3 regions of the Rhodococcus sp. FG69 genome follow, and region 3 is predicted to be linked to each of the others. Evidence: predicted binding sites of a transcription regulator. Region 3 holds the regulator's gene; each other region holds the start of a gene.
The links. The regulator LexA, encoded in region 3, represses DNA repair genes until DNA is damaged. The targets are predictions, from matches to a motif close to CGAACANNTGTTCG.

Region 1 (10,270 bases), on a different contig from region 3:
CGACGAGGTGCGAGATCGTGTCGGCCTCGGCGTTCGCAGGGAGGTCGTGGACTGGCCACCAGCGTAGGTCGGTCGACTCTTCGCTCCGCACCGCGGTGGTTCCCGCCGCAGCGCGGACCAGGAATCTCAGATCGAGGTGACGGGTCGGCTTGCCGAGCGAACACGTGATCGGGTGGGTGTTCGCCGACAGGAGTGTCGGCTCGATCGTGAGTTCGTCGATGCCCGACTCTTCGCGCGCCTCTCGCATCGCCGCGTCGAGGACGGTCTCGTCCGCGGGTTCGCAGTGCCCGCCGAGCTGGATCCATCGCCCGACGCGGGGGTGCAGTGTCAGTAGCACTTGCTCGCCCGACTCGTCGAGTACCAACGAGGATGCGGTGACGTGTCCGGGTTCGTTGCTGCGCAAGCAACCGTCGGGGCTCCCTGCGAGAAACGCGAGCATCGTGTGCCGCAAGGAGTCTTCATGGTGATCGAGCACCGGCCACTCCTCCAGAGCGGCGACGGCAGAGTCGTGTAGCGAGCGAGCGCTCATCTCACATCTCCAGTAGTTCAGCGCCGAGATCGCGCGGTGCGCGAGGTGTCGAAAGTTCCACCGGATGGCCGATTGCTATGGCGCCCATGGCTTTCCAGTCCGCGCGTAGGCCGAGCTCGGCGCGCACCAGATCCGAGGCGAAGATCGTCGAACCGATCCAGCAACTTCCGAGGTCTCGAACGGCCAGCGCGACGAGCAGTCCCTGCACCGCAGCTCCGACGGCAACGGTGAACATCGTTTCCTCTGCGCGGGTGCGGTGTTCGTCGGGGTAGGTGTGCGCGCCGTCGGGCACGCAGAACGGAATGACGATTTCGGGAGCGTCGAACAGGATCCTGCCGCGCGCGACACGTGCATCTATCCGACCCTCGTCCAGGCCGTCGGACCGCAGGTCTTCACGCCACTTCTCCGTCATTCGGTCGAGCAACCGGGTGCGCAGTGCGGGCGTGCGCACCCAGACGAACCTGACCGGTCGAGTGTGATGTGGCGCGGGCGCAGTGAGCGCATCGGCCACCGCGCCACGGATGTCCTCGGGGTCTACGGTCTCGTCGGAGAACGAGCGCACCGACCTTCGCAGCAGTAGCGCTTGTCGTCGTCCGCGCACGATCGACTCCTCGGTGCCGAGCCAGAACAGGTCGTCCTCGCCCGGACGAACCAGATCTCGAGCGCGCGAGCCGTCGTCGACAGGTGTGAGACCCCGCACGACGGCAACCGGTACCGAACCGAGCTTGCCCTTGACGAGATCGCCTGCGGCGGCGATCTCGTCGGCTACGGCGACTTCGGTCACGATCAGCTCGTTGCCCTGGCTGTCCTCGGCGCCCGCATAGGCATGGACCACGGCGAGACCTGCGCTACCGATGGCCGCGTCCGTCTGTCCGATGCGCCATGCCCTACCCATCGTGTCCGTGACGACCACGCCGACGGACACGCCGAGCAACTGGGCAAGCGAGTTGCGGAGAGCGGATGCGCTCTTGTCGGGATCCTCGGGCAACAGCGCGAGTTCGGCGCCGTCCACATTGGAGCCGTCGATTCCCGATGCTGCCTGAACGATGCCGAGGCGGTTCTCGGTGATGAGTGTGCGCCCCTTGCGCGCAACTATCCGGACTGCCTCCTGGTCCACGAGTACTCGACGTGCGGCGTCGCGTTCCTCCGGATCGACAGGTGCGTCGACGAGCCTGCCTTCGACCTTGGAGATCACCTTGCTCGTGACGACGAGGATGTCGTTCTCGCGGATCCATGGTGCGTGCTCGGCGATGGATGCAGCGAGATCGTCCCCCGGGCGAAATTCGGGGAGACCACGCACAGGCAGGATTTCGATGCTCCCGCCCGGGGCGTGATCGGTCGGTACCGTACCGGTCACAGCGTCAGACCCGCCGATCGCAACGCCACAGCGGCCATCTCTGCGGTTGTTCTCGGGTCGGTCATGAGCAGTGGAACGCTGACGACGTCGACCCCTGGCACCGCCGCGGTATCGGTCGAGTGAATCATCCACGTATCGAGGATCCCGGTGTCCGACCGTGCGCCGTAGTATCTTCCGACAGCTTCGGCGCTCGTGTCGACGCCGATGACCGAGAGGCATTCGTCGGCCATCCCGCGCAACGGTTTTCCGTCGACGACGGGGGACAGGCCGACCACCTTGGCTTCGGTGGTACGGAGCGCACTGCGTATTCCGGGCACGGCGAGAATGGCGCCGACGCTCACGACCGGGTTGGACGGAGCGAGGATCACGGCGTCGGCGCTCTCGATCGCGTCGAGTACGCCTGGAGCTGGAGTTGCTTGCTCGGCGCCGATGTTCGCGAAGCTGTGCGTCGGTATCTGCGCACGGTATCGAACCCACCACTCCTGGAAGTGAATTGCACGCCGAGATTCTCCCGAGGCGTCGTCGGGGTCTGTCACCACGACGTGTGTTTCGCTGCGATCGTCGGAGACGGGGAGCAGTCGGACGCCTGGCTTCCATCGGTTGCACAGCGCTTCGGTCACGGCGGACAACGGATATCCAGTGCGCAGCATCCGACTGCGAATGAGATGGGTTGCCATGTCTCGATCTCCGAGCCCGAACCAATCGGGATCGGCGCCGTAGGCCGCGAGTTCGTCTCGTGCGTGCCACGTCTCCGCGATTCGGCCCCATCCGCGTTCGGTGTCGATTCCACCGCCGAGTGTGTACATGCACGTGTCGAGATCGGGGCAGATTCTGAGCCCGTGCATCCACACGTCGTCGCCCACGTTGACGACGGCGGTGATGTCGCCGTCGTCCCCGAGGAGGGTTTTGAGACCTTGGAGGAAACGAGCTCCACCCACACCACCGACCAAGACAGTCACTTTCACAGGTCGAAAGCCTATGCCGTGTGGCCGTGCGGTGCGTGGGCGCCCGCCGTTCCAGCGAGCTCACCGCATGTTCGACGGGTATTTTTCGGGCGCGACACGCGCAAGACGGGCGCAGATCCTTCGAGGGTGCCGATTCGGGGGTTCTAGATGGTATTGCAAAATGGTTCATCGGCTTGACCGCGACGTACTCCGGCGTGTCTAATCACATGTATGTCATTCCAAGGTTTCCGAGTGAGTTCGCTTGGAGGCGGCCTTGATTCGAACATGCGTTCTCATGCGGCGTGATCCTTGTGGGCAACGTGTAGTAGAGGTCGAGGGTTTGAATGTGACTGTGAATGGCTACGAATACCTGCGCGGGGCAAGGTGTTCGGAACCGACCGGCAATATCTGCGCTAGTAAATGGTGAGGAGGCGGAAGCGATGTATGACCAGCACGTGACACGTGAACAACGGGGAGAGTCCCCTGCTCACCTCAGCGCAGTCGACGACGCGCCGCAGACCGATTCCGAAGCAGGCGCAGCACGAGGCGACTGCGCGATCAGTATCGACAACGACGTATCCGGCGACGTCCGTTCGGAGATCGTTCCGGTGGATGCGGCGTCCGCGTACGTCGTGCACACAGAGACCGACATCGATTCCGGTGATGACTCGGACGACGGCATCGCAGAACAGCTTTCGATGCGTGAGCCTGTGAAGCCGGCCCTGAGTCTCATCGCTGGATTCGATCAGATGTTCGAGGAAATCGAAGATCAGTGGCAGGAACGTGCCCTCTGTGCGCAGACCGACCCCGAAGCGTTCTTCCCTGAGAAGGGAGGCTCGACTCGCGAGGCGAAGCGCATCTGCCTCGGCTGCGAAGTCAAGGACGAATGCTTGGAGTATGCACTCGCGAACGACGAGCGCTTCGGCATCTGGGGTGGTTTGTCCGAGCGTGAGAGGCGCCGTCTCAAGCGTGGAATCGGCTGAGACCGGCCTTGGGTCGACGCACGCCTCCGGTAGGCCGTCAGTCGTCGGCTGCGCAGTCAGTCTCCGTTTACGCCGTCAGTCTCCGTTTACGCCGTCAGTCCCCGTCGATGCCCGGATCCACCACATCGGGCTCGACTCCGAGGTAGGTGGCAACCTGCTCGACCAGCACCTCGTACAGCAAATCTTCGAGATCTTCAGGGTGCTTCGCCCGTCGTTCCAGCGGCCTCCTGAACAGGACTATCCGAGCGCGCGTAGCTTCGCCGCGCTTGTCGATGCCTGCAGGAACGAGTCGTGACAGCGGCACCGGGCCCTCGGCGACAACCTCAGGTGGCCAGTTGACGGACTCGGGATCCTTCGCGCGGATCTTCGGTACCTCGTCGACAGCGATATCGAGGCGCTCGAGCTTCTCGTGCCACTTATGGTCGATTCGCGCGAAAGCTTCCAGTACGGATCGGTCGAATCTGTCGGCTCGCGAACGGTGTCCTGGCACGTTGTTGGGCAGTACAGGGCCGCGGATCCCCCGTCCGCGTCGTGCGGCAGATCGGGATGTCGTTCTGCGTCCGGATGCACTTCGAGCCATGGCGTGAGGTTATCGGGGTCTGCTCGCGGTGTGTCGATCGGCTCGGCGAAAGAAGCGGGGGTTAGTCTCTCTGGTGTGAGATCTCTGCGTGGATGCTGCCGGCCTGGGTGCAACCGTTCGGCCGTTGCGACGCTCACGTATGTCTATTCGGATTCGACGGCTGTGGTCGGCCCCCTCGCCACCGTGGACGAGCCGCACTCCTGGGATCTGTGTGAGGTCCACGCATCGACCACCACGGCACCCAAGGGGTGGGAACTGGTTCGGTACGAGGGTGGCTTCACCACGTCGACGCCGGACGAGGACGACCTCACCGCCCTGGCGGAGGCTGTTCGCGAAGCCGGTCGTGGAGAACGTGGCAGGGAATCCGGCTCCGTCCGCACTCAGGAGGGTCGGCGCACGCCGGACTCGTCAACGGACCGCCGCCCGGGTTCGCCGGTACGGACCGGTCGTCGCGGCCATTTACGGGTGCTTCCGGACCCCACGGCCTGATTCCATCGGCGCCATCGCAAACCATGTTCCGACGCAGCATCGTTCGAGTGAACGATGAGGGCATCATTTCTGTCACATCTGCCCTCTGTCGTCGCGCCGACCACAATCATCTATGACACATTCGTAGGTCGACGGACCGGAAAGACCCGTACTCGCGCATCATCCACCCGATAACCCCACCTGATCAATACGAGGAGTCGTTCGTGGCACGCACTGCCGAAGCCGTCAATGCAGTCATCAAGGCCTACGACGTTCGTGGGGTGGTGGGTGAACAGATCGATGCGGCCTTCGTCCGCGATGTCGGTGCGTCGTTCGCCCGATTGGTGAAGGACTCGTCGGTGACGCAGGTTGTCATCGGGCACGACATGCGTGCGTCGTCGCCCGAGCTGTCGAAGGCCTTTGCCGACGGCGTCACCTCGCAAGGGCTGAATGTCGTGCACATCGGACTTGCATCCACCGACCAGCTGTACTTTGCGTCCGGCATGCTCGACTGCCCCGGTGCAATGTTCACCGCCAGCCACAATCCGGCGAAGTACAACGGCATCAAATTGTGTCGATCCGGCGCCAAACCAGTCGGACAGGACACCGGCCTCGCGACGATCAAGAGCGAATTGGTCGATGGGGTGCCGTCCTTCGATGGTGAGCCAGGGACGGTGACCGAGCGCGATGTGCTGAGCGACTACGCGAGTTTCGTCAAGAACCTGGTCGACCTGTCACAGGTCTCCGGTGTGAAGATCGCGGTCGATGCCGGCAACGGCATGGGTGGCCACACCGTCCCCGCAGTGTTCGAGGGGTTGCCCGTCACGGTCGAGCCGCTCTACTTCGAACTCGACGGGACCTTTCCGAATCATGAAGCGAACCCGCTCGACCCGGAGAATCTGAAGGACCTGCAGAAGTTCGTTCTGGACACAGGCGCTGATATCGGACTCGCGTTCGACGGTGACGCCGACCGGTGCTTCGTCGTCGACGAAAAGGGAGACCCGGTATCGCCCTCGGCGGTGACCGGACTCGTCGCCGAGCGTGAGTTGGCGAAGGAGCCGGGCGCCACGGTGATTCACAACCTGATCACCTCGCGAGCTGTGCCCGAGTTGGTGACCGAGCTCGGCGGCACCCCGGTGCGGACGCGGGTCGGCCATTCGTTCATCAAGCAGCAGATGGCGGACACCGGTGCCATCTTCGGTGGAGAGCACTCGGCGCACTACTACTTCAGGGACTTCTGGTGTGCGGACTCGGGAATGCTGGCTGCGTTGCACGTGCTTGCCGCGCTCGGCTCTCGAGATCGTCCGCTGTCCGAATTGATGAGTTCCTACGAGACCTATTCGGCGTCCGGGGAAATCAACTCCACTGTGGCCGACGCTGCCGAGAGGACCACAGCGGTACTGGAGGCGTTCGCCGATCGCACCGTGTCGATCGATCGACTGGACGGCGTGACGGTCGACTTGAAGAACGGCGCCTGGTTCAACCTCCGGGCGTCCAATACCGAGCCGTTGCTGCGTCTCAACGTGGAGGCTCGCAGTTCATCCGAGGTCGATGCACTCACCTCGGAGATTCTCGACGTGGTCCGGGCCTGACTGGAATAGTGGACGTGTCCGTGGGTATACGGGCACCATCACATGTGAGGCAAATGAGTCGGTAAGGAAGGACGGAGGCTCGAACGCGATGACCACTCTGTCACCACTTCTGGATCTCGACGACGCCGAAGCGCTCGTCGCTGCCGATACCGACGGCGCTCTCCGTAGCGCCGCGTTGGCCGGCGCTCAGACTCGTGCAACTGCGGCGTCGTTCGCCGACATCGTCGGTGAACGCTTGAGCGATCTCCGCCCGCGCAGTGTCGTGTTCGTAGCCGGCGGTGGTCGTGCAGAACGGGCGGCAGAAGTTCTGATCGCCGCCGTCGGTGCGCGTATCGGAGTCCCGCTCGTGCATTTGCCCGGCACACCTCCGTGGGTGGGACCTTTGGATGTTGTCCTCGTGTGCGGCGACGATGCGGGCGATCCGAGACTGTCCGAGTCCACGGCGGCCGCCGTTCGCCGCGGTGCGGAGACGATCCTGATGACCCCCGACGAGGGGCCGCTACGCTCTGCCGCAGCTGGTCGTGCACTGTTTCTTCCGCCGCGTGTGGCAGTGCGCGAACCCAACACCTTGATGCGCTACGTCGCTGCGGGAGTCAGTGTTCTGGGCTCCGTGGCCGGCGGTGTCCATCGGCCACTCCTGCCCGATCTGTCCCGCCTCGCCGATGCGCTCGACGACGAAGCATCGCGAAATCACCCATCCCGCGAGGTGTTTCACAATCCGGCGAAGTCCGTCGCAGTGCGTATGGCGAACAGGCGAGTGGTGTTCAGCGGAGCCGGCGCGCTCGCGATGGAGGCGGCCCGCCACGGCAGCGAGGTGATGTTCCGCGTCGCCGGCGTCGTGTCGGCGTCGAGCGAGCTCTCCGAGGTCATCGCGGCCGCAGTGCACGCGGCGCGAGCGAGCACCGCGGTGCCTACGGACTACGACCCTTTCTTTCACGACGAGCAAGTAGACGGTCCACGCCCCGAAGCGGCCATACGTGTTCTCGTCGCCGCATCTCCTGCGCGCGCAACGGAGGCCGAACGCCGTACTGCAGCAGTGAGCGACGTCGAGATACTCGTCGCCGGTGTGGGCGGGTCGAACCCTGCAATACCGGGCGAGCAAGGCTCGATGGTGGACGAGCTCGGCGAGTTCGAGTCGATGGCACTACTGACGACGCGGTTGGAGATGGCCGCCGCATACCTACATCTGATGGGCGGTACATAGTGCAACCACTGCGTGGGGCAGTTAGGTCGTACGCATGGGGATCTCGAACCTCGCTTGCGCAACTACAGGGTCGATCGGTGCCCTCGGAACATCCGGAGGCCGAGATCTGGCTCGGCGCGCATCCTGCCGACCCAGCGCATCTCGCCGGCGAGGGAGGAGAGCGTTCTCTTCTCGCCGTCATCGACGAATGTCCATCTCGTGAGCTCGGTAGCACGATTTCGCAGAAATACGCTGGACGCCTACCGTTTCTCCTGAAACTGCTTGCGGCAGAGGAACCTCTGTCACTTCAAGCGCACCCGAGTGCGCATCAGGCCAAAGAGGGGTACGCGCGGGAAGAGGCGAGGCGCGTTCCCATCGACTCCCCGGTACGAAACTATCGAGACGACTCACACAAGCCCGAACTGATCGTCGCACTCACCGAGTTCCACGCCTTGGCAGGTTTCCGGTCCCCGAAGTACACAGTCGAGTTCATCGACGCCCTCGGTGTCGACGCACTGTCCGGATACCGATCGTTGCTCGCCGATCAACCCGACGACGCGGGGCTGCGCACGGTGTTCACGTCGTGGATCACGCTGCCCGGACCTGCGCTCGACGCCTTGCTGCCGCTGGTGGCCGACGGGTGTATTCGGTACCTCTCCACGACAGCGCACCAGGACGGTGGCCGGTTCGTGGCCGAAGCGCGGACTCTGCTGGAGCTGGGGGAGTCCTACCCGGGTGACGCAGGCGTGCTCGCCGCACTGCTGCTCAATCGTGTCACCCTGACGCCAGGGCAAGGGTTGTATCTCGATGCTGGAAACCTGCATGCATATCTGTCCGGAACAGGCGTCGAGATCATGGCCAATTCGGACAATGTCTTGCGTGGTGGACTGACCCCTAAGCACGTCGATGTGCCGGAGCTGCTCAGGGTTCTCGATTTCGAACCCGCCGACGTGTCGATCTTGGAGCCCGACGTCGACACGGCGGGAATCCCGGTCGTCTATCGCACTCCTGCATCGGAGTTCGCACTCTCACGATCGATGCTCGCCGACGGCACGTCGGTCACCCTCGACAGTGCCGGACCTCAGATCGTGTTGTGCACCGGTGGCAGAGTTGCGCTGGCCGCCGACACCGACAGTGCTGGCGGCGGGGGAGTCGAGCTCGTTCTGGAGCGGGGAACCGCTGCATGGGTGTCCGCTTCTGATCCCGCGATCACAGCGAGCGCCCGCTGGGGTGACGCCGAGATCTTCGCTGCCACCGTCGGCGCGACCTCGGGCTGAGCCGCTTTTCGCCAAGCTCCTACGCGCCGCATCGTCGCGGCTTACTGTGTTACCAAAGGGATTCGAGTGAACTGGGCGCGTAGTGTCGAGCGGCCCACTCGAGCGATTCAGTCGACCAGAGAGAACAACAACGATGGAACACGAGCGCGCGCCGCAGGCCGCTCCCAAGACCGGGATCTTCCGAACCAAATCGGTCGAACAGTCCATCCGCGACACCGACGATCCTGATACCAAGCTCCGAAAGGAACTCACCTCCTGGGATCTGACGGTCTTCGGGGTAGCCGTGGTCATCGGCGCGGGAATCTTCACTCTCACGGCCAGGACCGCCGGAAATGTCGCTGGGCCGTCGGTGTCCCTGGCGTTCGTGCTTGCTGCGATCGCGTGCGGTCTTGCTGCGCTCTGCTATGCGGAGTTCGCGTCGACGGTTCCTGTCGCGGGAAGCGCGTACACGTTTTCCTATGCCACCTTCGGCGAGTTCATCGCCTGGATCATCGGCTGGGACCTCGTTCTCGAGTTCGCCCTCGCGGCGTCCGTCGTCGCGAAGGGTTGGTCGCTCTATCTTGGCGAGGTGCTCGGCGCGTCGTCGCCCGTCGTGACGATCGGGTCGATCGATGTCGATTGGGGAGCGTTCCTCATCGTCGTGATCATCACCGTGTTGTTGGCCAGCGGCACCAAGCTGTCCTCACGCGTGTCGCTCGTGATCACTGCGATCAAGGTGGCAGTGGTGTTGCTCGTCGTCGTGGTCGGGGCGTTCTACATCAAGGCCGAGAACTACTCCCCGTATGTCCCTCCTGCCCAGGAAGGGTCGACCGGGGAGGGTATCCACCAGTCTCTTCTCTCGTACGTGACCGGTGCAGGTGGCAGCACGTTCGGCTGGTACGGCCTGCTGGCAGCCGCGAGCTTGGTGTTCTTCGCGTTCATCGGATTCGACGTCGTCGCCACCACGGCCGAGGAGGCCAAGGAGCCGCAGAAGGCGCTTCCTCGGGGGATCCTGGGTTCACTCGCCATCGTGACGGTTCTGTACGTCGCAGTGACGCTGGTCTTGACCGGCATGGTCAACTACACCGAACTCGGAGGTGACAGCTCGACGTTGGCGACGGCATTCGAACTCAATGGTCTCACCTGGGCGAAGAACGTCATCTCCTTCGGTGCGCTCGCGGGCCTGACCACCGTGGTGATGGTTCTGATGCTCGGCCAGACGCGGGTGCTGTTCGCGATGTCCCGAGACGGACTCATGCCACGCGGACTTGCGCACACGGGCAAGCGCGGAACCCCGGTTCGAATCACAGTGATCGTCGGCGTCGTCGTCGCCGTGCTTGCTGCCTTCTTCCCGATCGGACTGCTCGAAGAAATGGTG
Region 2 (10,270 bases), on a different contig from region 3:
GCTCATCCTGTGGGGCGGATGGTTCGTGGTCACCGGCCTGATATTCAGCTACATGTCCGGGACGATTCATCCGTACTACACGGTCGCGCTGGCTCCCGCCATCGCTGGACTCATCGGTACAGGTGGGTATGCGTTGTGGTCGAAGCGTGAGTCGATCTTCGGCAGGGCGGGGCTTGCGTCGATGATGCTGGCTGCCGGCATCTGGTCGTGGGTTCTGTTGCAGCGCAACGCAGAGTGGTTGCCAGCTCTGAAGTGGATCCTTCTTGCCGGAACCGTGATCGCTGCGGTGCTCATTCTTGGCGCTGGGCGCTATCGGAAGCTCGCGGCTGTAGCCGTCATCGTCGGTTCGCTCGCAGGGCTCGGTGGCAGCGTGTCGTACGCCGTGGCGACGTCCGCCACCGCGCACGGCGGATCCGTTCCTACTGCTGGCCCGGAGGGCGCGGTCTCGGACTCCGGGATGGGCGGCGGTGGCCAGGCTCCCATGGGAGGGGAGATGCCGACCGGCGACATGCCGACCGGAGACGCGGCTGGTGGCGATGTGGGTGGCGATATGGGTGTCGATATGGCCGGCGAGATGGGCGGGGCGATGGGTGGCGACATTGCCGACGGCATGGCCGGTGGCATGGGCGGTGGAATGAATGCGGAATCCAGCGACGAGGTGAATGCTCTTCTCGAGTCTGCGGACACGAAGTGGTCGGCGGCGGTGAACAGCTCGATGACCGCGGCGACGTATGAGCTCGCGACCGACACTGCTGTGATCGCGATCGGTGGGTGGAGCGGTGACCCTGCCCCGACGCTCGACCAGTTCATCTCGTACGTCAGCGATCACCAAGTGAAGTACTACATCTCGGGCGGAATGAGCGGTCCCACGACCGGAGACGATTCCGAAAACGTCTCCACACAAATCGCCGAGTGGGTTGCCGCGAACTTCACCGCAACCACTGTCGACGGCGTCACGATCTACGACATGAGCGGCTACACCGGCTGAGCACATCCGCGAGGTCCCCTGCTTCGTACGAGTGGTGAACGCAGCCACGCGTGAAGCAGGGGAATTCCGTTCGGCTACCGGCACTGCACGTGTCCTCGAATAGGTCAGAATGGCGCGTCTCCTCTGTACCGGCTGATCTGGTAGCCCACAGTCAGACCTATGGCGATTCCCATCGATGCGTTGCACTCGACGATAGGTTCGAGCTGTATCCGAGGTCGCTTGGCGTTGGCTTCGCCTCCGCCTGTTTCGCTCCTGCCTGTTTCGCTCCTGCCCCTTTCGGTCTCGGCCGGTTTGCCTGAGACCCTCGGCGAGGTCGGTCGGTTTCGGTCGCGGGTGGTGGCTCGCGTAGCGGTATCAGCGGCAGGCTTCCCAGCTGCAGCCTTCCCCGCAGGCTTTCCAGCCGCGGCCCCGGATCGAGTTCCGGATCCGGTCGCTGCCGGTGCAGTCGACGCTGCCGTAGCGGCTCGTTCCGCCGTAGTCACCGGCTCGGTCGCGAATTCCGGTCTGCGCTTGCGCGGCACATGGGGGATCAGTGACTTCCCGGCGAAATTCGTTGTACCGTAGGCGTTTCCCGGAATTGTGACTGAGGTCGTCCCAGAGCTGGATTCCCAATACTCCGCCGCGCCAGCGAGCATGGTTGGTGTCCACGCACCCATGGTTTTGAGTGAGTGGTGATATTTGCAGAGGCAGTGCAAGTTGGTGAGGATGGTCCAGCCGCCTCGCGAGGGGTTGCGGTGGTTGAAGGGGATGACGTGGTCGATTTCGCAATTCGATGCGGGGACGTGGCAGCCGGGATGGCGGCACGTGCGGTCTCGCTGACGGACGAGCTCGGCCAACTGAGCACCTGGACGGTAGAGCAGAGCTCCGAGCGGCGGTGCGTCGAACCCGCCGTGTCCGTTCGGGTACAGAGCGATGGCCAACGCTGGATCCGCTGCGATGGCTTGCTCGAGCGCAGCGATTAGTGTGTAGCGACCCTCGTGCGGTCCGGAAGGAACGTCGGTTCGGGTGGGTGTGGGGGAGGGCGCGGGCTTCGGCAACCTCATCCCTCGGCGTCGTCGTCCTCGTCCGAGTGGGTTGAACGTCAGGTGTGCCGCGGGACGGTTCGCGCTCTGAGCCTCGAGATCCACGTCTTCCGTCGGTTCGTCGTCGCCCTGGCTGTAGCTGTCGCTGTCGGTGCCGCCGCCGTCGCTGTCGGTGCCCTGGCCTGCGCTGTCGTCGGCTGCGGCTGTGGTCGTTCCGGCTGCGCTGGAGGCAGTTTCGGAAGGTCCAGCGGAGCAGTCGGCGCTATCGTCAGCGGGTCTGTTGGCGATGAGTCCTAGCTCCCGGGCGAGGTCGAGTGCCTCGGTGAGAATAATCTGGAGGTCACTGTTTTCCGCGAGTTCGCGGGCGTAGTCGGCGTCGATGTCACCGTGGCCGGCGAGGTACGCCGGAAGGTCGGCGAGTCCGAGGAGGGTGTCGATGTCGATCGTGACGTTGGTGAGGGGTTGGCGGCGTTCGGGGAGTACGGGGTTCGCGGTGCAGGGGTGATCGCCGTCGGGCTCACAGGTGCAGGCAACGTACGTTTCGCGGCGCATGAGGGCGGTGTGGGCGGCGGCGCGGCGTTGTCCGCGCGTTCGGGGGTCTCTGGGACAGAGGGTGTCTGCCATTTCGTTGATCAGTTGCCAGCATGCCGCGGCGTCGGCTGCCTCTAGGTTCGCCTCGATTGTCGCGATCATGTCTTTGTCGCGGTACCGCACTCCGGTCAACCTGGTGAGGTCCTTGCGGAGTTCGGCAGCTTCTTCTGGCGCACAGCGATGCATGATGGCGTCGATCTCGGTGGCGAGGGGTCCGGGGGAGAGACGTGTGGCGGCGGTGAGGATCTCGGCTTCGGCGCGTTCGACGGCGTCGACGCTATAGGGATTGGTGACGCGGTAGATCGCGCGCACTCGTTGAAGATCGAGCTCTCCGGACTCGAAGGCTGCTCTGATGGCCGGGAAGCGCAGGCGTAGGTCCATTCCGATCTCGGCGTAGGTGTCTGCCACAGTTTTCGAGCAGCCCAGCACGGCTGCGATTTCGGAGGCCGCGTAGTTTCCGGCGTCGGTGAGATGTTCGCCGATCTGAATGGTCTGGTGAATGCACGAGTCCCAGATGGTAGCTGCAAGAGCGACTTTGCGCGCGCAGGCTTGATTCTCGATGACTGCCACATCCGAGCTCTCGGACAGTAGGGATCGATCGATGACGGGCTTTTCTGCGGTCCTGCGTAGGCGGCGAATGCGCCCGCGAGACTTCCTGGCATTGTGTCCCCCGACCAATGATTCCGGATGCTGGTTCGAAACTATGTTCGATAGTACCGACTGGATTTGGTCTGGTCAAGGCAATTCTGTTGCGGCATACCATCATCGACTGGAGTTGATGCCATACACGATGGCACCGACAAGTTGAGTGAGGTTAGCCGAAATGCGCAGCGCTCGTAACCCTGCAGTGACTGGGCGGGGACGTCGACGAATTGCACGCTGAAATGCGTACGAAATTAGTCACGCGGATACGTGACCGATATTCCTTGTGGATCGTTCGCGCCGGTTCGGTGGGAGTCGCACTATTTTGGGAATGACGATTGCAGCCAAGCCTTGGGAGCCCCGTGCCCAAACGGTCGCCACTCCACTTGAATCTTGTCCCAGCATGCGTTGTGCACACGCTGGCAGCAGGCGAGTCTGCGGCGCTCACACTCGACTACGTGTCGCCGACCTGGCGGGTGCTGAATGTCGTGGCCTGTGGCGGATGAGAAAAGCAGATATCGCACAACCCCGAGGATGCGCCGTGGATCACGCGGTTGATGGTCGACCCTCACGCTGCGGTGCCGGTCGGTGCTGCCGCGTTGATGCAACGCAACACTCGCCCTGGCGCAACCCGGCGACTGGGAGCGGTTCGGTGCCCATTCGGTATTCGCGAAGCAACGCGGTGGGCGCCTGAAAATACCGACGCGACAAGCGAATCCCGCAATTGTCATGGAAACGCAAGACTCTGCTGTGCGGAGATCGTTCATTGCTCGAGAATGTCAGATCTCCAGATCCACCCACGCCATGCGGTGGTCCGACGGGTGTTCGGCGCCGGCGGGCCAGTAGACCCCCGACCCGGAAACGGTCAGGTCATCGGACGGCAGTGCGTAGTCGACCCGCAGGTCGCCGGGCGTCGGGTCGGAGAAGTCGGCGGTGTCGTTCCCCTCGCCGGCTTCCGACGTCGGTGCCGGATCTTGGACGCGCGAGTTGTCGAGAAGTTGCTGAATTGCGCCTCCGACGGAATCGCCGTCGACGGGGTCGCTGTTCTGATCGCCGAGCACGACGAACGACGCACCGGATTCGAGCCCGCCGCGTCCGCCGTTGTCGTCGTACAGATATTCGGCGCCATCGACGTAGTCTGCCGTCAGCCTGATTTCGTCGTGATTTCGCTTGCCGTTGCGATCCTCCGGACCGTCGAACGACGGCGGCGTCGGGTGGGACGCGAGGATGTGCACCGTTTTTCCATCGATGTCCACCGGCACGTCCCAGTGCGACTTGCTCGACAGCCGTAGAGAATCGGAGTTCGCTCCGTAATAGTCCCGTGGCAGCAGTGAATTCGGCATGTCCCTCCACAGGAAGTTCTGGAACGTTCGAACCCCTGCAGTATCGATCGGGTACTTCGACAGAACGACCATGCCGTATTGGCCCGGGAACTGACCGAAGCCGTATGCGTCGTTCGGGCCTCCGACCGCACCATCCGCGTCGAGATCGAGCCCCGAGTCGACACCGGTGTTCACCGGGGCGGTGAAGGCATACGGATACGCGCCGTCCAAGTAGTTGTCGCGGAACACGTCGAGAGCGTCGACGGAATAGTCGAACTCGTTGATCAGGAGGACGTCGGGAGCATTCTCGGTGATCACGTCGGCCACCGCCCTGGCCTGAGTGTTCTCGCCGCTCAGGTCCGTGAGCAGCTGGCCCGCGACCGCTCGGTTCAGGCTTGCATTGAACGTGGCGACCCGGACCGTGCGCGCTTCGTCGTCCTGCGCAGGTTCGGACGAGGAGGAACATGCGGTCAGCACGAGGGCGACGAGGACCAGCGGGGCAGCTACGGCGAACTTCACGCGACGCACGTTAGCGCTGTCAAGCAAACGTGAGGTGACATGGATCCTCCAGTAGTGGCACGAACAAGTGCACTGGAATGCACTCAAACGTGCCACTGGGGGCGGAGTCCCAAATTAACAAGCAGGCATGCTTGCTTTTTCCGGTCTGCGATGTGAAGCTTTCTTCATGGCCGACCTCGACTCCATCGTCGACGACCTCCGCGCTGAAGGCGATGCCCTCGACGCGCTGGTTGCAGACCTCACCGACCAGCAATGGTCGACACCGACTCCCGCCGAAGGGTGGACCGTCGCCCATCAGATCGGGCACCTCTCCTGGACCGACAACGTCGCCGCGCAGACGACATTGGGCGCGGCAGGCGATACGGACGCCGCCGCGGAATTCGACGTGGCGCTGAAACAGGCATGGTCCGATCCGATGGGTTTCGTCGACACTGCTGCTGAGGAAGAATCGCGCGACCCACACCTGTTGACGACGTGGCGCTCGCGTCGTCACGCGATGACCGACGCGCTCGTGGCGGTGCCGGCAGGGAACAAGATCCCATGGTTCGGGCCGCCGATGAGCGCCGCATCGATGGCGACCGCGCGGCTGATGGAGACGTGGGCCCACGGCCAGGACGTCGCCGACGCGCTCGGTGTCGTCCTCGAGCCGACCGACCGGATCAAGGGCGTCGCACACATAGGCGTGCGCACCCGCGACTTCGCGTACGCGCTCAACCAGCAGACTCCGCCGGCCGAGCCGTTCCGAGTCGAACTCACCTCCCCAGGCGGTGAGCTGTGGACCTGGGGTCCCGAGGACGCCGCCCAGCGTGTCACTGGTTCGGCAGCGGACTTCTGCCGGCTGGTCACCCAGCGGGCGCATCGAGACGACCTCGACGTCACTGCCGTCGGCGCCGATGCCGAGCACTGGCTCACCATCGCCCAAGCCTTCGCAGGCCCTCCCGGAAGTGGACGACCCAAACAATGACCGTGAGGATAGGCAACTGTTCCGGCTTCTACGGAGACCGCATCTCCGCGATGCGCGAAATGCTCGAAGGCGGTGAACTCGACTACCTCACCGGCGATTACCTCGCCGAGCTGACGATGTTGATCCTCGGCCGTGATCGCATGAAGGACGCCTCCCGCGGATACGCCAAAACCTTTCTACGCCAGGCCGAAGACTGCCTGGGGCTTGCGCTCGACAAGGGAGTGAAGATCGTCGCCAACGCTGGTGGGCTCAACCCCAGCGGCTTGGCGAAGGCTCTCGGCGAGCTCGGATCAGGCGCGAAGATCGCCTATGTCGAAGGCGACGACCTTCTCTCCCGCGCCCAGGAACTCGGCCTCGGCGCACCGTTGACGGCCAACGCATATCTCGGCTCCTGGGGAATCGTGGAATGCTTGAAGTCGGGCGCCGACGTCGTGGTGACCGGTCGTGTCACCGATGCTTCGGTCATCGTCGGGCCTGCAGCTCATCATTTCGGTTGGACGAGAACAGATTACGACGCTCTGGCCGGTGCTGTTGTGGCCGGTCACGTCATCGAGTGTGGGACTCAGGCCACCGGCGGCAACTACTCGTTCTTCACCGAGATTCCCGATATGGGCCGTCCCGGATTTCCCATCGCCGAAATAGAGTCCGACGGCTCCTCGGTCATCACCAAGCACGACGGCACCGGCGGAGCGGTCAGCGTCGGGACCGTGACGGCCCAGTTGCTGTACGAAATCACCGGGGGCCGCTACGCCAATCCCGATGTCACCGCACGCATCGACTCGGCGATCCTCTCTACGGTCGCCAGCGACCGCGTCCGGATCAGCGGTGTGCAAGGCGAACCGCCTCCGCCGACACTGAAGGTCTCGCTCAATGCGCTCGGGGGCTTCCGCAACGAGTTCACCCTTATCCTCACGGGGCTCGACATCGACGCGAAAGCAGAACTTGCACAGAAGCAGTTCGAAGCTTGGCTCCCGGCCCGGCCGACCGAACTGGACTGGACTCTGGTCCGTACCGACAAGCCCGATGCCGACACCGAGGAAACTGCAAGTGCTTTGCTGCGCTGCGTCGCCCGGGACAGTGATCCGAACATGGTGGGTCGCCAATTTTCTTCGGTTGCAGTGGAACTTGCACTCGCCAGCTACCCCGGTTTTTCGCTGACGGCTCCCCCCGGCAACGGCGCGCCCTATGGCGTGTTCACTGCAGGGTACGTCGACGCCGCAGAGGTACCGCACGTCGCCGTGCTGCCCGACGGAACCCGTCGCGACGTGCCGCAGGCATCGGATACGAAGGAACTCGAACCTCTTCAGGAACCGGAACTGCCGAAGGCGCGCCCGGACGAACCCACTATTCGCGTACCTCTCGGTACCATCGCTGCAGCCCGCAGCGGCGACAAAGGTGGAAATGCCAACGTCGGCGTCTGGGTGCGCACCGACGACGAATTCTCATGGCTGGCAGCAGTACTGACGGTCGATCAGCTGAAGGTGATGTTGCCGGAGGCGAAAGCACTGACCGTCACCCGGCACGTCCTACCGCACCTACGCGCCGTCAACTTCGTTATCGAGGGCATCCTCGGTCAAGGCGTCGCCTCGCAGGCTCGATTCGATCCCCAGGCCAAGGGGCTCGGTGAGTGGTTGCGGTCTCGCCACATCGACATTCCCGAAACACTGGTATTTCAGGGAGAACTCTCATGACCATCTGGACCACCCCCGAGCGACTACAGCTGCGAAAGACCGTCCGCAGCTTCGTCGTACAAGACATCGCACCGCACATGAATCAGTGGGAGTCCGACGGCGAAATCCCACGCGAGCTGCACAAGAAGGCGGCGGCCCTCGGCTTGCTCGGCGCAGGGTTTCCCGAGGAGGTCGGCGGTGACGGGGGAGATCTCGCCGACGCCGTCGTCATCTGCGAGGAGATGCATCAGGCGGGCTCGTCCGGCGGATTGTTCGCGTCGCTGTTCACCAGCGGAATCGCCCTGCCGCACCTGGTTGCTGCCGGGGACCGCGAGCAGATCGAGAGATGGGTCCGCCCTACTCTGGCCGGTGAGAAGATCGGGTCTCTTGCCATCACCGAACCGGGCGGGGGCTCCGACGTGGGTCACCTACGCACGAAGGCAGTCCGAGACGGCGACCACTACATCGTCAACGGCGCGAAGACGTACATCACCTCCGGATGCCGCGCGGACTTCGTCGTCACCGCGGTACGAACGGGTGGCGACGGTGCAGCCGGAGTGTCACTCCTCGTCATCGAGAAAGGCACTCCCGGCTTCGAGGTGACGAGCAAGCTCGACAAGATGGGTTGGCGGGCTTCGGACACGGCCGAGCTGTCGTTCGTCGATGCACGGGTGCCCGTTGCCAACCTCGTCGGCGTCGAGAACAGCGGTTTCGCGCAGATCGCGCAGGCCTTTCTCACCGAACGCATCGCCCTTGCCGCGCAGGCCTACGCGAGCGCGCAACGCTGCTTGGACCTGACTCTGCAGTGGGTCCGTGATCGAGAAACCTTCGGAAAGCCGCTCATCGCACGGCAATCGGTGCAGAACACCGTCACGGAGATGGCACGCAAGATCGACGTGGCCCGTGTCTACACCCGCTCCCTCGTCGAGCGGTCCATGCAGGAGAACCAAGACTTCATCGCCGAAGTCTGCTTCGCGAAGAACACCGCCGTCGAGTCCGGCGAGTGGGTCGCCAATCAGGCGGTACAGCTCTTCGGCGGACTCGGTTACATGCGCGAAAGCGAAGTCGAACGCCAGTACCGAGACATGCGCATCCTCGGCATCGGAGGCGGCGCTACTGAAATACTCACCGGGCTGGCAGCAAAACGATTGGGGTACCAGGCATGAGCGTGCTGAAGTCCACCCTCGACACCGCATCGGAGCAGTTCACCAGTGCAACCGAGGCAATGAACACCAAACTTGCGGAGATCGACGCAGAACACGGCAAAGCACTTCTCGGCGGCGGCGAGAAGTACATCGAACGGCACCGCAAGCGCGGCAAGCTCCTGGCCCGTGAGCGCATCGAATTGCTCGTCGACGAGGACTCGGCGTTCCTCGAGCTCTGCCCACTTGCGGCCTGGGGCAGCGACTTCCCGGTCGGCGCCAGCACCGTCATGGGAATCGGCGTGGTCAGCGGCGTCGAATGCCTTATCGTCGCCAACGACCCGACGGTTCGCGGCGGTGCCAGCAACCCATGGACTCTGAAGAAGGGATTCCGCGCCAACGACATCGCGACGCAGAACCGGCTTCCGGTCATCTCGCTCGTCGAATCCGGTGGTGCCGACCTACCCACCCAGAAGGAAGTGTTCATCCCGGGCGGCCGTATGTTCCGTGACCTGACGCAGCTGTCCGCCCAGGGCATTCCGACGATCGCACTCGTGTTCGGCAATTCTACCGCTGGCGGCGCCTACATTCCCGGCATGTCCGATCACGTCGTCATGATCAAGGAACGCTCCAAGGTCTTCCTCGCCGGACCACCACTGGTCAAGATGGCCACTGGTGAGGACTCCGACGACGAATCCCTCGGCGGCGCCGAGATGCACGCGCGAAAGTCCGGCCTCGCAGACTACTTCGCCGTCGACGAGCAGGACGCCATCCGAATCGGCCGCAGCATCGTCTCGCGTCTGAACTGGAAGAAGAAGGGCCCGGAGCCGCGCGCCGAGGTCATCGAACCCCTCGCCGATCCGGAAGATCTACTCGGAATAGTCCCGACCGACCTGAAGATCCCCTTCGACCCCCGCGAGGTCATAGCGCGAATCGTCGACGGAAGCGACTTCGACGAATTCAAGCCCATGTACGGATCCTCGCTGGTCACCGGTTGGGCGGAACTGCACGGCTATCCCATCGGCATCCTCGCCAATGCCCGCGGTGTCCTGTTCAGCGAGGAATCGCAGAAGGCCACACAGTTCATCCAGCTCGCGAACCGATCGAACACGCCGTTGTTGTTCCTGCACAACACCACCGGCTACATGGTCGGCAAGGAGTACGAGGAAGGCGGCATGATCAAACACGGCTCGATGATGATCAACGCCGTCGCCAACTCGAAAGTCCCGCACATCTCGATACTGCTCGGGGCTTCCTACGGCGCCGGCCACTACGGCATGTGCGGACGAGCCTTCGACCCCCGTTTCCTGTTCGCCTGGCCGAGTAGCAAGTCCGCCGTCATGGGCGGCGCCCAGCTGGCCGGAGTCATTTCGATCGTCGGCCGCGCCGCCGCCGAAGCCCGTGGACAAG
Region 3 (10,270 bases):
GCTCACAGAAGAAGGCGGCGATCTTGTCCGCACCGACCTCCTCGATCAATGCGAGCAAGCTCTTTGCATCGTCCCACGTGACAGTCCGCGCGTCCGACATCAACGTGCCGTAGTTCTCGCGGTTTACCGCGATGCCTGCCAGCGCGGTTCCGGCGACATGCATTCCGTGATACGCCTTCTGACGACCGACGATCAACGTCTTGTCCGGCTTGCCCGCCTCGTGCCAGTACCGCCGAGCCAACTTCGCGGCAGTGTCGATGGAGTCCGAACCGCCCGAGGTGAAGAAGATCTTGCTCCCGGCGACCGGTGCGATCTCGCCGAGCCGCTCGGCGAGAGCCAGGGTCGTCTCCGGCACGAAGTCACCGAAGTTCGAATAGTGTGCCAGCGAGGAAAGTTGGGCCGCCACCGCGTCGGCGATCTCGGAACGTCCGTGCCCGACATTGGTGAACCACAGACCAGCTGTGGCATCGAGATACCGGTTGCCCTCGCGATCGAAGATGTAGGCGCCGTCGCCGCGCGAGACGACGAACGGGCCGTTCTTGCTCACCGCGCCCATATCGGCGAAACCGTGCCACAGCGCGGAGTGTGTGGATTCGTACGTCGGCTCTGGCACAGAAGACATGCGCCAGAGCTTAGTCACTCGGCTTCGGCCGATGCCTCCCCGTATCGCCATTTGTTGCCGAGCCGCCCGATTGCGTTCACCGCGAGCGCCATGAGCACGAACGCGACCGTGAGAACGACGAGGCCGATCACCAGTGCGACATAGCCCTGACTCCGTGGGTCGAGGAACGGGTAGGGATACCAGTCGACGATCGGTCCGCGGATCAAGGTGTAGACCCCGTAGACGACCGGGAAGGTCAACCACACCAGCGACTGTGACTCCGCGATCCGCTGACGTGCGGGAACGACGATCCAATCGAGGAAGATCACGACGGGCATGATTCGGTGGACGACGTCGTTGGTCCACTGCCCCGCGATCCCGACCTCGATGTTGGACAGCAGCACCGCATAGATGATCCCGGTGATGACCATGTACAGGGTGACGGCCCCGCGGAACAGCTGCCAACGCATCCCGCGTGGATCCACGAGGCCACCGACACCGAGCACGACGACCGTCAGCACGTTGCTCAGCACAGTGAAATAGCTGAAGTAGTTGACCACCGAGAACGTCGGGTCGCTCGCACCGTCGTGGAGGATGAAGCCGAGCGTGACAGCGGTGAGGACGGCGAACGCGACCCTCGCAACCCTGATCGGAACGCTCGTGGGCTCCTCGGTGGATCGGACGGACTCGACAGCCATAGTGGATTTTTGCACAGCGGAGGCCGATCGCACGTGATCCCGACAGTGCCGGCGTCGCCCGCGCTGGATAAACTGTTCGAAGAATGTCTACTTCAACGGCCTCGGAACTTCGCCGATCACTGCTTGCTCGCTTGTCCGGAGTATCGATCCGTGACGAGCACAGATTGCGTCGACGGCTCGACCGGGCACGTACCCCCGATCAGCTCGCGGCAGTCGAGAACGATGTCACGAGCGCAGAGAGCACCGTTGCTCATCGCCGCAGCTGCGTACCGAGGATCGAATACCCGGAAACACTCCCGGTCAGCCTGCGGAAATCCGATATCGCGGACGCAATCGAGAACAACCAGGTCGTGATCGTCGCAGGTGAGACCGGTTCGGGAAAGACGACGCAGATACCCAAGATCTGTCTCGAACTCGGACGCGGAATCCGCGGCTCCATCGGCCACACTCAGCCTCGCAGGCTTGCTGCCCGAACGGTCGCCGAACGCATCGCCGAGGAAGTCGGCGAGAGCATCGGCGAATCCGTCGGATACAAGGTTCGCTTCACCGACCAATCGTCGGAATCCACTCTCGTCAAGCTGATGACCGACGGAATCCTGCTCGCCGAGATCCAGCGCGACCGCATGCTCAGGCAGTACGACACGCTGATCATCGACGAGGCGCACGAACGCAGCCTCAACATCGACTTCATCCTGGGATACCTAGCACAGCTGCTCCCCCGCCGACCCGACCTCAAGGTGATCATCACCTCGGCGACGATCGATCCCGAGCGCTTCGCCACACACTTCGCCCGCGATGGCGTCCCCGCTCCGATCATCGAGGTGTCGGGACGAACGTTCCCGGTCGAGATGCGCTACCGCCCACTGTCGGTCGATGTCGGCGACACCACGATCGATCTCGACCCGGTCGACGCCACCTGCGACGCGGTCGCCGAGCTGATCGGCGAGGGCGACGGCGACATCCTCGTGTTCCTGTCCGGCGAGCGAGAAATTCGCGATACGGCAGATGCTTTGCGTGACAGGCAACTTCGCGGTACCGAGATCGTTCCGCTGTATGCGCGACTGTCAGCCGCCGAGCAGCACCGCGTGTTCACCGCACACACCGGTCGCCGAGTCGTCCTGTCCACCAACGTCGCCGAGACATCGCTGACGGTCCCTGGAATTCGGTACGTAGTCGACCCGGGGACGGCACGTATCTCGAGGTATTCGTTGCGGACGAAAGTGCAACGCCTGCCCATCGAGCCGATATCTCAAGCCTCGGCCCGCCAGCGTGCCGGTCGATGCGGTCGCGTCGCGGATGGCATTTGTATTCGCTTGTATTCGGAGGAGGACTTCTCGTCGCGTCCTCAGTTCACCGAGCCCGAGATTCTGCGCACCAATCTCGCCTCGGTCATCCTGCAGATGACGGCACTGGGGCTCGGCAAGATTCAGCAGTTTCCGTTCGTGGAACCGCCCGACCCACGGAGCATCCGCGACGGAATCGGCTTGCTCGAAGAACTGGGTGCGGTGAAGCCGGCGACGAAGGACGGCGAATCGGAGTTGACACCGATCGGTCGGGAGCTGGCGTCACTTCCCGTCGACCCGAGGATGGCTCGAATGCTCGTCGAAGCCAACAACACCGGGGCGCTCGCCGACGCCCTCGTCGTCGTGTCGGCCCTGTCCATCCAGGACGTCAGGGAACGTCCCGTCGAGCATCAGCAGGCAGCCGACGAGAAGCACGCCCGTTTCGCCGTCGAGAACTCGGACTTCCTGGCCTACGTGGAGCTGTGGAAATACCTGCGCGAGCAACGCAACGACCTCTCGTCCAACCAATTCCGCCGAATGTGTCGCAACGAATACCTGCACTACCTCCGCATCCGCGAATGGCAGGACCTGCATGGTCAGCTCCGCCAGATCACCCGCGGATTGGGCTGGACTATTCCGGACTCGCCGACCACGCCGGTCGCGCTGCACCAGGCTCTGCTGTCCGGACTGCTCTCTCACATCGGGCTGCGAGAAGGAGACAAACGTGAATTCCTCGGAGCGCGTGGGACTCATTTCGCGGTGTTCCCTGGATCCGGACTCTTCAAGAAGCCGCCACGTTGGGTGATGGCAGCAGAACTGGTCGAGACCGGCCGCCTCTGGGGACGGATGGCGGCCAGAATCGAACCGGAGTGGGCGGAACACCTCGCACCGCATCTGGTCAAGCGCACATACTCGGAGCCTCACTGGTCCGTCAAACGCCAGTCGGCCATGGCATACGAACGGGTGACCCTCTACGGCATTCCACTCGTCACCGGAAGGCCGGCGAACTATCACACCATCGACGCCGAGGCCTCGCGTGAATTGTTCATCAGACATGCTCTCGTGCAGGGCGAGTGGAAGACTCAACACCCATTCTTCCACCGCAATCGCGAGTTACTCGACGACGTCGGCGAGCTCGAGAACCGGGCGAGACGACGCGACATCGTGGTGGACGACGACGCCCTGTTCGACTTCTACGACGCACGCATCGGCGCGGAGGCCGTGTCGGCGCGCCACTTCGACACTTGGTGGAAGAAGACCAGGCGGACCAAGCCCGATCTGCTCGACTTCACCGCAGCCACTGTCGTCAACCCCGATGCCGCATCGGTACTCGGGGGCGACTACCCCGACGCGTGGCGTCAAGGCGACATCCAGTTCCCACTCACCTATCAGTTCGAACCGGGTGCGGCTGCCGACGGTGTGACCGCGCGGATTCCGATCGCGCTGCTCGCCCAAGTTCAGCCGGTCGGCTTCGATTGGCTCGTCCCAGGCATGCGATCGGAACTCGTGTCGACGCTGATCAAGTTGCTCCCCAAGGCGCAGCGGCGAAATGTCGTCCCTGCACCGGACTTCGCTGCGGCGGCGCTGGCAGCAATGACGCCTCGCTCCGAACCGGTGACGACCGCGCTGGCGCGCGAGCTGTCGCGCCTCGGCTCGTGCCGAATAGACCCGAACGACTTCGACGTCGACGGACTGCCCGCACACCTGAAGATGACCTTCGTTGCAGTCGACACCGATGGACAGCAACTCGGGTCCGCCAAGGATCTCGTGGAGCTGCGAAAAGCGCTGGCGCCCAGGGTCACGCGCGAAGTGGCCAGCGCGGTCGGCGCCGCGGAACGTGCTCCGGCGTTGGCATGGACGTCGTCGAGTCTCGGCACACTGGACGAGACGGTCACCAAGTCCGTCGGAGGACAGACGGTGACGGGGTATCCGGCGTTGGTGAAGGAGAACGGAGGCATCGCAGTCCGCGTCCTGAGCACCCCAGCAAGCCAGCGTGCCGCGATGCGCGACGGCACCCGTGCGCTGCTACTCCACTCGGCGCCGCGAGGAACGAAGGCCTTGATTGCCGGCATTCCGACTCGTGAGCGGCTGGCGCTCGGCCTGAATCCGTACGGCAGCCTCGACGATTTGCTCGAGGACTGCCGCACCACAGCGGCCGACGAGTCGATGGACGCACACGGCGGACCTGTCCGGTCACCGGAGAAGTTCGCAGCACTGTCGAAGGCCGTCAATGCCGATATCACCGAACGCACATCGAAAATACTTGCCCTCGTCCGACCGATCCTGATCGAAGCACTCGGCCTACGTGCCGTACTGGACACGGCGCAGGGCGACGCTGCCGACGATGTGCGCGAGCAACTGGCCGGGCTGGTCTTCGACGGGTTCGTGTTCGAATTCGGCTCGCTGCGACTGGCGGAAATTCCGCGCTATCTGAAAGCCGCGTCTGTGCGGCTGAACGCGTTACCGAGTAGCGCAGGCCGCGACGACGCAGGCATGGATGTTCTGGACCGAGTGTACGAAGCCTACGATCGGTTGCTGAAATCGCTGCCGGAGTCGCGGCTCCACACCAAACCAGTTCTCGACATCTTCTGGATGATCGAGGAGCTGCGGGTAGGGCTGTTCGCCCAGAGCATTCGCACTGCTTACCCGGTCTCGGAGAAACGAGTACTCAAGGCCATCGACAGTGCAGGCCGGAACTGAGCAGGCCAGTACTAGTCGACCGACGACGACTCGCGGTGCGCCCGAAGATCTTGGATTTCCTTCTCGAAGTCTTCGGCGGAACTGAATGATCGGTACACGGACGCGAATCTGAGGTAGGCGACCTCGTCGAGGTCCCGCAACGGCCCGAGGATTGCCAATCCCACCTCGTGGCTAGGGATCTCCGCAGAACCGGACGCACGAACTGCATCTTCGACCTGCTGAGACAGAAGGTTCAACGCGTCGTTGTCCACGTCGCGGCCCTGGCACGCCCGCCGGACACCCTTGACGACCTTGTCTCGTGAGAACGGTTCCGTCACGCCGCTGCGCTTGACGACTGCAAGAACCGCCGTTTCGACGGTGGTGAATCGGCGGCCGCATTCCGGACACGATCGCCGTCGACGGATGGCCTGCCCCTCGTCGGCTTCGCGCGAGTCCACCACGCGAGAGTCCGGATGCCTGCAGAACGGGCAATGCATGTGTGCGCCTCCGTCGTAGCCGTCGCACCCTTCCCGACCACTCCCGAGAGGTGCAGGCTTCGAGGATACTCGGAGCGTCACGTAGACAACTCGATCGCCCGACAAGCGAGGCGCCTGACGCGACGGAGCGACCGCCTGAGTCGCCACGAACGTCGACTACGGCTGGGCCGGAACAGTGAGCTGCTGCCCCTGTTCGATTGTCGTGACAGCAGGTGTGGACGCCGACTCGAGCGAAGCCGCGCGAAGGTTCGCCACCGCGACGAAGCCCAGAATCACCAGCGCGGTGGCCAGGACGCCGACCACCATTGCGGCCCACGAGATCTTTTCTTCGCGGTGCGCCCGGTCCACGCAGACACCGGCGGACCCATGGGAACCGCCCTGCGGGGCAGTGCCCCGTACGTAGCGCCGACGCTCGTGCGTTGCGCGGCGGCTGGTGCGCACAGGCGGGGCTGTTTTGGGGCGCTGGGCTGTCATGGGGCGCTGGGCTGTCATGGGGCGCTGGGCTGTCATGGGTCGCGGGGTTGTCATGGGGCGCTGATCGGTCAAGATAGTCATCGGAACCTCCGTGGTGTCGAACGCGATCGAACCCGTTATTCGATCAGGCGTTCGATGAACGCTTGTTCGAAGTTCTATCACGCGACTCCGACAAAGTCAGCAGAAAACGCGACACGGATCGAACAGATGTTTGATCACGAGGCATTTTCGGGTTAGATTCGTGTCAGAAACCACACGTCACATCCACCCCACGCGTTCGAACGGTCGAATGAACAGCCGTTGCACATCATCGAGACCGTGTCGAACGCGCGTACGACGCAGGAGGACGCACGAATGAAGGACGAGACCTCGTCAGGGTCGGCGAAATCGACAGCCAAGTCGACAACCAAGCCTGCCGGCAAACCGGCCGCTGTCCCGACCGCGAAAGCGTTCGAGGGCGAAGGCACCGATATCAATGCGGGCCTGACCGAACGTCAGCGCAAGGTCCTCGAAGTCATTCGGGCGTCGGTCACCGAGCGTGGATATCCACCTAGCATTCGCGAGATCGGCGACGCGGTCGGTCTCACTTCTACCTCGTCGGTGGCACACCAGCTGCGGACCCTGGAACGCAAAGGATTCCTTCGTCGCGATCCGAATCGGCCGCGTGCGGTAGACGTCCGCGGACTCGACGAGGTTCAGGCCGACCATGCGGCTGCTGTCGCCGAAGGCTCGGCCCCGGAGGGAGATCAGCTACCGACGCCGACTTTCGTGCCGGTGCTGGGAAGAATCGCAGCCGGTGGGCCGATTCTCGCCGAGGAAGCCGTCGAGGATGTGTTTCCACTCCCCCGCGAGCTCGTCGGGCAGGGTTCGTTGTTCCTGCTCAAAGTAGTCGGCGAGTCGATGATCGAGGCAGCCATCTGCGACGGCGATTGGGTGGTCGTCCGACAGCAGAGCGTCGCCGACAACGGCGACATCGTGGCCGCGATGATCGACGGAGAAGCCACGGTGAAGACCTTCAAGCGCACCAAGGGCGACGTGTGGCTGATGCCGCACAACCCACTGTTCGAACCGATTCCAGGAAACGACGCCGCCATCCTCGGCAAAGTCGTCACGGTGATGCGCAAACTCTGACCTGAAACTCCGAACGGCCCGCAACCACAAGGGTTGCGGGCCGTTCCATGAAGTATCGAAGTTACAGATCCAGTCCTCGCCCGATGATTTCCTTCATGATCTCGGTTGTTCCACCGTAGATCGTCTGCACACGAGAATCCATGTACGCCTTGGCAATCGGGTACTCCTTCATGTAACCGTAGCCACCGTGCAACTGCAGGCACCGATCGATGAGCCTGACCTGGTTTTCGGTAGTCCACCATTTCGCCATTGCGGCTTCCTGGACCGTGAGCGTTCCGGCGTTGAGTAGTTCGATGAACTTGTCGACCATGATTCTGGTGGCCGTGGTCTCGGTCGCGAGTTCTGCGAGGACGAACCGAGTGTTCTGGAACTTGCCGATCGACTTTCCGAAAGCCTTGCGGTCTCGGCAGTACTGGATTGTCATGTCCAGTGCGGACTCCATGGCTGCGGCGGCGACCACCGCGATGGACAGCCTTTCCTGCGGCAGGTTCTGCATCAGGTAGATGAACCCCATGCCTTCGTCACCGAGGAGGTTCGCAGCGGGAACTCGCACGTCGGTGAAGCTGAGTTCGGCGGTGTCTTGCGCTTTCATGCCGAGCTTGTCGAGATTACGACCTCGCTCGAAACCGGGCATGTCGCGCTCGACGACGAGGAGGCTGAAGCCCTGGGCGCCCTTCTCGGGGTCGGTGCATGCGACGACGATGATGAGATCGGCATTGATGCCGTTGGTGATGAAGGTCTTGGAGCCGTTGAGGACCCATTCGTCGCCGTCACGCACCGCACGAGTCTTGATGCCCTGCAGGTCGCTACCGGTGCCTGGCTCGGTCATGGCAATTGCCGTGATCAGTTCGCCCGAGCAGAACCCGGGTAGCCATCGCTGCTTCTGCTCGTCGTTCGTCAGGTCGATGAGGTACGGCGCGACGACGTCGTTGTGCAGGGTGAACCCGATTCCGCTGTACCCGCCACGGGTCGTCTCTTCGGTCAAGATGGCGTTGTAGCGGAAGTCTTTGACCCCGCCGCCGCCGTACTCCTCGGGAACCGCGGTTCCGAGGAATCCCTGCTTGCCTGCTTCGACCCAGACGTCGCGGTCGACGATGTTCTGCTCTTCCCACCGCGCGTGATTCGGAGCGACATGCTGGTCGAGGAATTTGCGGTACGACTCACGGAAGAGATCGTGCTCCGGTTCGAACAGTGTGCGGTCCACTAGCTTCACTCCTTCGATGCTGTCCAGTACGAGAACTGGCATTAGGAGAAGCCTACGACCGTCCTGCGGGCCTGGTCGATGACCGAGCCGTGCGTGATCGGTGACCGAACTAACGAGCGGTTCGACGGTTCAGGGCGCGCATCACCGGATACCCGACGAGGATTCCCACCGAACCCCACGCGATTCCGCCGAGTTCGACCGAACCGATCGTCAGAGTCAGGTCACCGATTCCGGCCACCAGCGCAGCAGCGACGACAGTGAGGTTCACCGGATCGGTGAAATCCACCGTGCTGTCGGTCCAGATACGCACACCCAGCAGACCGATCAGGCCGTAGAGAACCAGCGTCGCTCCGCCGATAACCCCGTCGGGCACCGTAAACACCAAGGCACCGAACTTCGGCGAGAAAGCAAGCACGATGGCCGTCGCAGCAGCGACCCAGTACGCGGCCGTCGAGTAGACCCTGGTCGCCGCCATGACCCCGATGTTCTCGGCGTAGGTGGTCGTACCCGATCCGCCTGCGGCGCCGGCGAGCGTCGTGGCCAAACCGTCGGCGATGAGTGCATCCCCGGCAAGGTCGTCGAGCGACTTACCGGTCATCGCCGAGACTGCCTTGACGTGACCGACGTTCTCCGCGACGAGGACGATCACCACCGGCAATGCGATGAGTACGACGGACAGTTCGAACGTCGGGCCGCGGAACTCCGGAATCCCGATCCACGAGGCCGCCCGCATCGCGTCGAGCTTGGCCGGGTCGATCTGTCCGATCACGGCGGCGAAGACCCAGCCGAGGATCACACCGACGAGGATTCCGAGACGCCCGAGCAATCCGGGTCCGGCGACCGTCGCCACCAGAATCGCGAGCAACGTGACGACGGCAACCAATGGCTGGGCCTCGAACGACGACGTTGCGGCGGGAGCCAGATTGAGTCCGATGAGGACCACGACTGCACCCGTGACGACCGGCGGCATGACGGCTTCGATGACCCGTCCGCCGGCGAACTTCACGATGAAGCCCACCGCTGCGAGCACGATTCCGACGGACATCACCGCGCCGAGCTGTGCGGCCGGGCCGTCTGCCTGCGCCGCGCTCAACGGCGCGATGAACGCGAACGACGATCCGAGATAGCTCGGAATTCGGCCTCGCGTGATGATCAGAAAGAGCGCGGTTCCGATGCCCGAGAACAGCAACGTGGTGGTGACCGGAAACCCGGTGACCGTCGGCACGAGCAGTGTTGCACCGAACATGGCGATGACATGCTGCATGCCGATCCCGATTGTGCGCGGCCAAGTCAACCGCTCGTCGGGTGCAACCACTGCGCCCGCAGCGGGCGTTCTACCGTCCCCATGCAGGGTCCATCCGAAGTTTCGACTCACAAGGAAACGATCCTAGTGCGCAGTCAAATCCTTACCGCGGTCAGTTCAATACAGCGGCCGCGGCTGCGCGCGCAGCTGCCGAGCTGTCCGTCTTCAGGGTCGCAGCGGCAGCTTCTCTGCACTGTGCCAGTGTCACCGACGACAGCTTCGCTCCGACATGAGCCACTGCCGCCGAGGCCGCCGACAGGGAGGTGACGCCGAGGCCGACGAGCACGCAGGCCAACAGCGGGTCAGCGGCTGCCTCTCCGCATACTCCGACCGGCTTTCCGGCCGCGGCGCCCGCCTTGGCAGTGTGGGCCACGAGCGCTATGACGGCCGGTTGCCAGGG

Region 1: the regulator LexA is predicted to act here: its motif matches at 3,111-3,124, upstream of cofD (2-phospho-L-lactate transferase).
Region 2: the regulator LexA is predicted to act here: its motif matches at 3,298-3,311, upstream of ACODSO_RS13965 (HNH endonuclease signature motif containing protein).

What each region holds. Positions count from the first base shown of each region.
Region 1 is NZ_JBMDIX010000009.1:137,569-147,838, reverse strand. Features, by position in the region: gene ACODSO_RS09685 (NUDIX hydrolase) at 1-529, opposite strand, end outside; gene ACODSO_RS09680 (coenzyme F420-0:L-glutamate ligase) at 531-1,886, opposite strand; gene cofD (2-phospho-L-lactate transferase) at 1,883-2,851, opposite strand; gene ACODSO_RS09670 (WhiB family transcriptional regulator) at 3,580-3,813, shown strand; gene ACODSO_RS09665 (metallopeptidase family protein) at 3,908-4,393, opposite strand; gene ACODSO_RS09660 (DUF3499 domain-containing protein) at 4,469-4,882, shown strand; gene ACODSO_RS09655 (phosphomannomutase/phosphoglucomutase) at 5,086-6,453, shown strand; gene ACODSO_RS09650 (tobH protein) at 6,542-7,657, shown strand; gene manA (mannose-6-phosphate isomerase, class I) at 7,657-8,913, shown strand; gene ACODSO_RS09640 (amino acid permease) at 9,047-10,270, shown strand, end outside.
Region 2 is NZ_JBMDIX010000015.1:97,572-107,841, reverse strand. Features, by position in the region: gene ACODSO_RS13970 (ArnT family glycosyltransferase) at 1-988, shown strand, start outside; gene ACODSO_RS13965 (HNH endonuclease signature motif containing protein) at 1,093-3,171, opposite strand; gene ACODSO_RS13960 (endonuclease/exonuclease/phosphatase family protein) at 4,023-5,084, opposite strand; gene ACODSO_RS13955 (TIGR03084 family metal-binding protein) at 5,251-6,048, shown strand; gene ACODSO_RS13950 (acyclic terpene utilization AtuA family protein) at 6,045-7,739, shown strand; gene ACODSO_RS13945 (acyl-CoA dehydrogenase family protein) at 7,736-8,884, shown strand; gene ACODSO_RS13940 (acyl-CoA carboxylase subunit beta) at 8,881-10,270, shown strand, end outside.
Region 3 is NZ_JBMDIX010000027.1:71,702-81,971, forward strand. Features, by position in the region: gene ACODSO_RS19995 (aminotransferase family protein) at 1-622, opposite strand, end outside; gene ACODSO_RS20000 (Pr6Pr family membrane protein) at 637-1,299, opposite strand; gene hrpA (ATP-dependent RNA helicase HrpA) at 1,383-5,282, shown strand; gene nrdR (transcriptional regulator NrdR) at 5,294-5,758, opposite strand; gene ACODSO_RS20015 (hypothetical protein) at 5,915-6,313, opposite strand; gene lexA (transcriptional repressor LexA) at 6,587-7,363, shown strand; gene ACODSO_RS20025 (acyl-CoA dehydrogenase family protein) at 7,425-8,567, opposite strand; gene ACODSO_RS20030 (uracil-xanthine permease family protein) at 8,677-9,942, opposite strand; gene ptsP (phosphoenolpyruvate--protein phosphotransferase) at 9,983-10,270, opposite strand, start outside.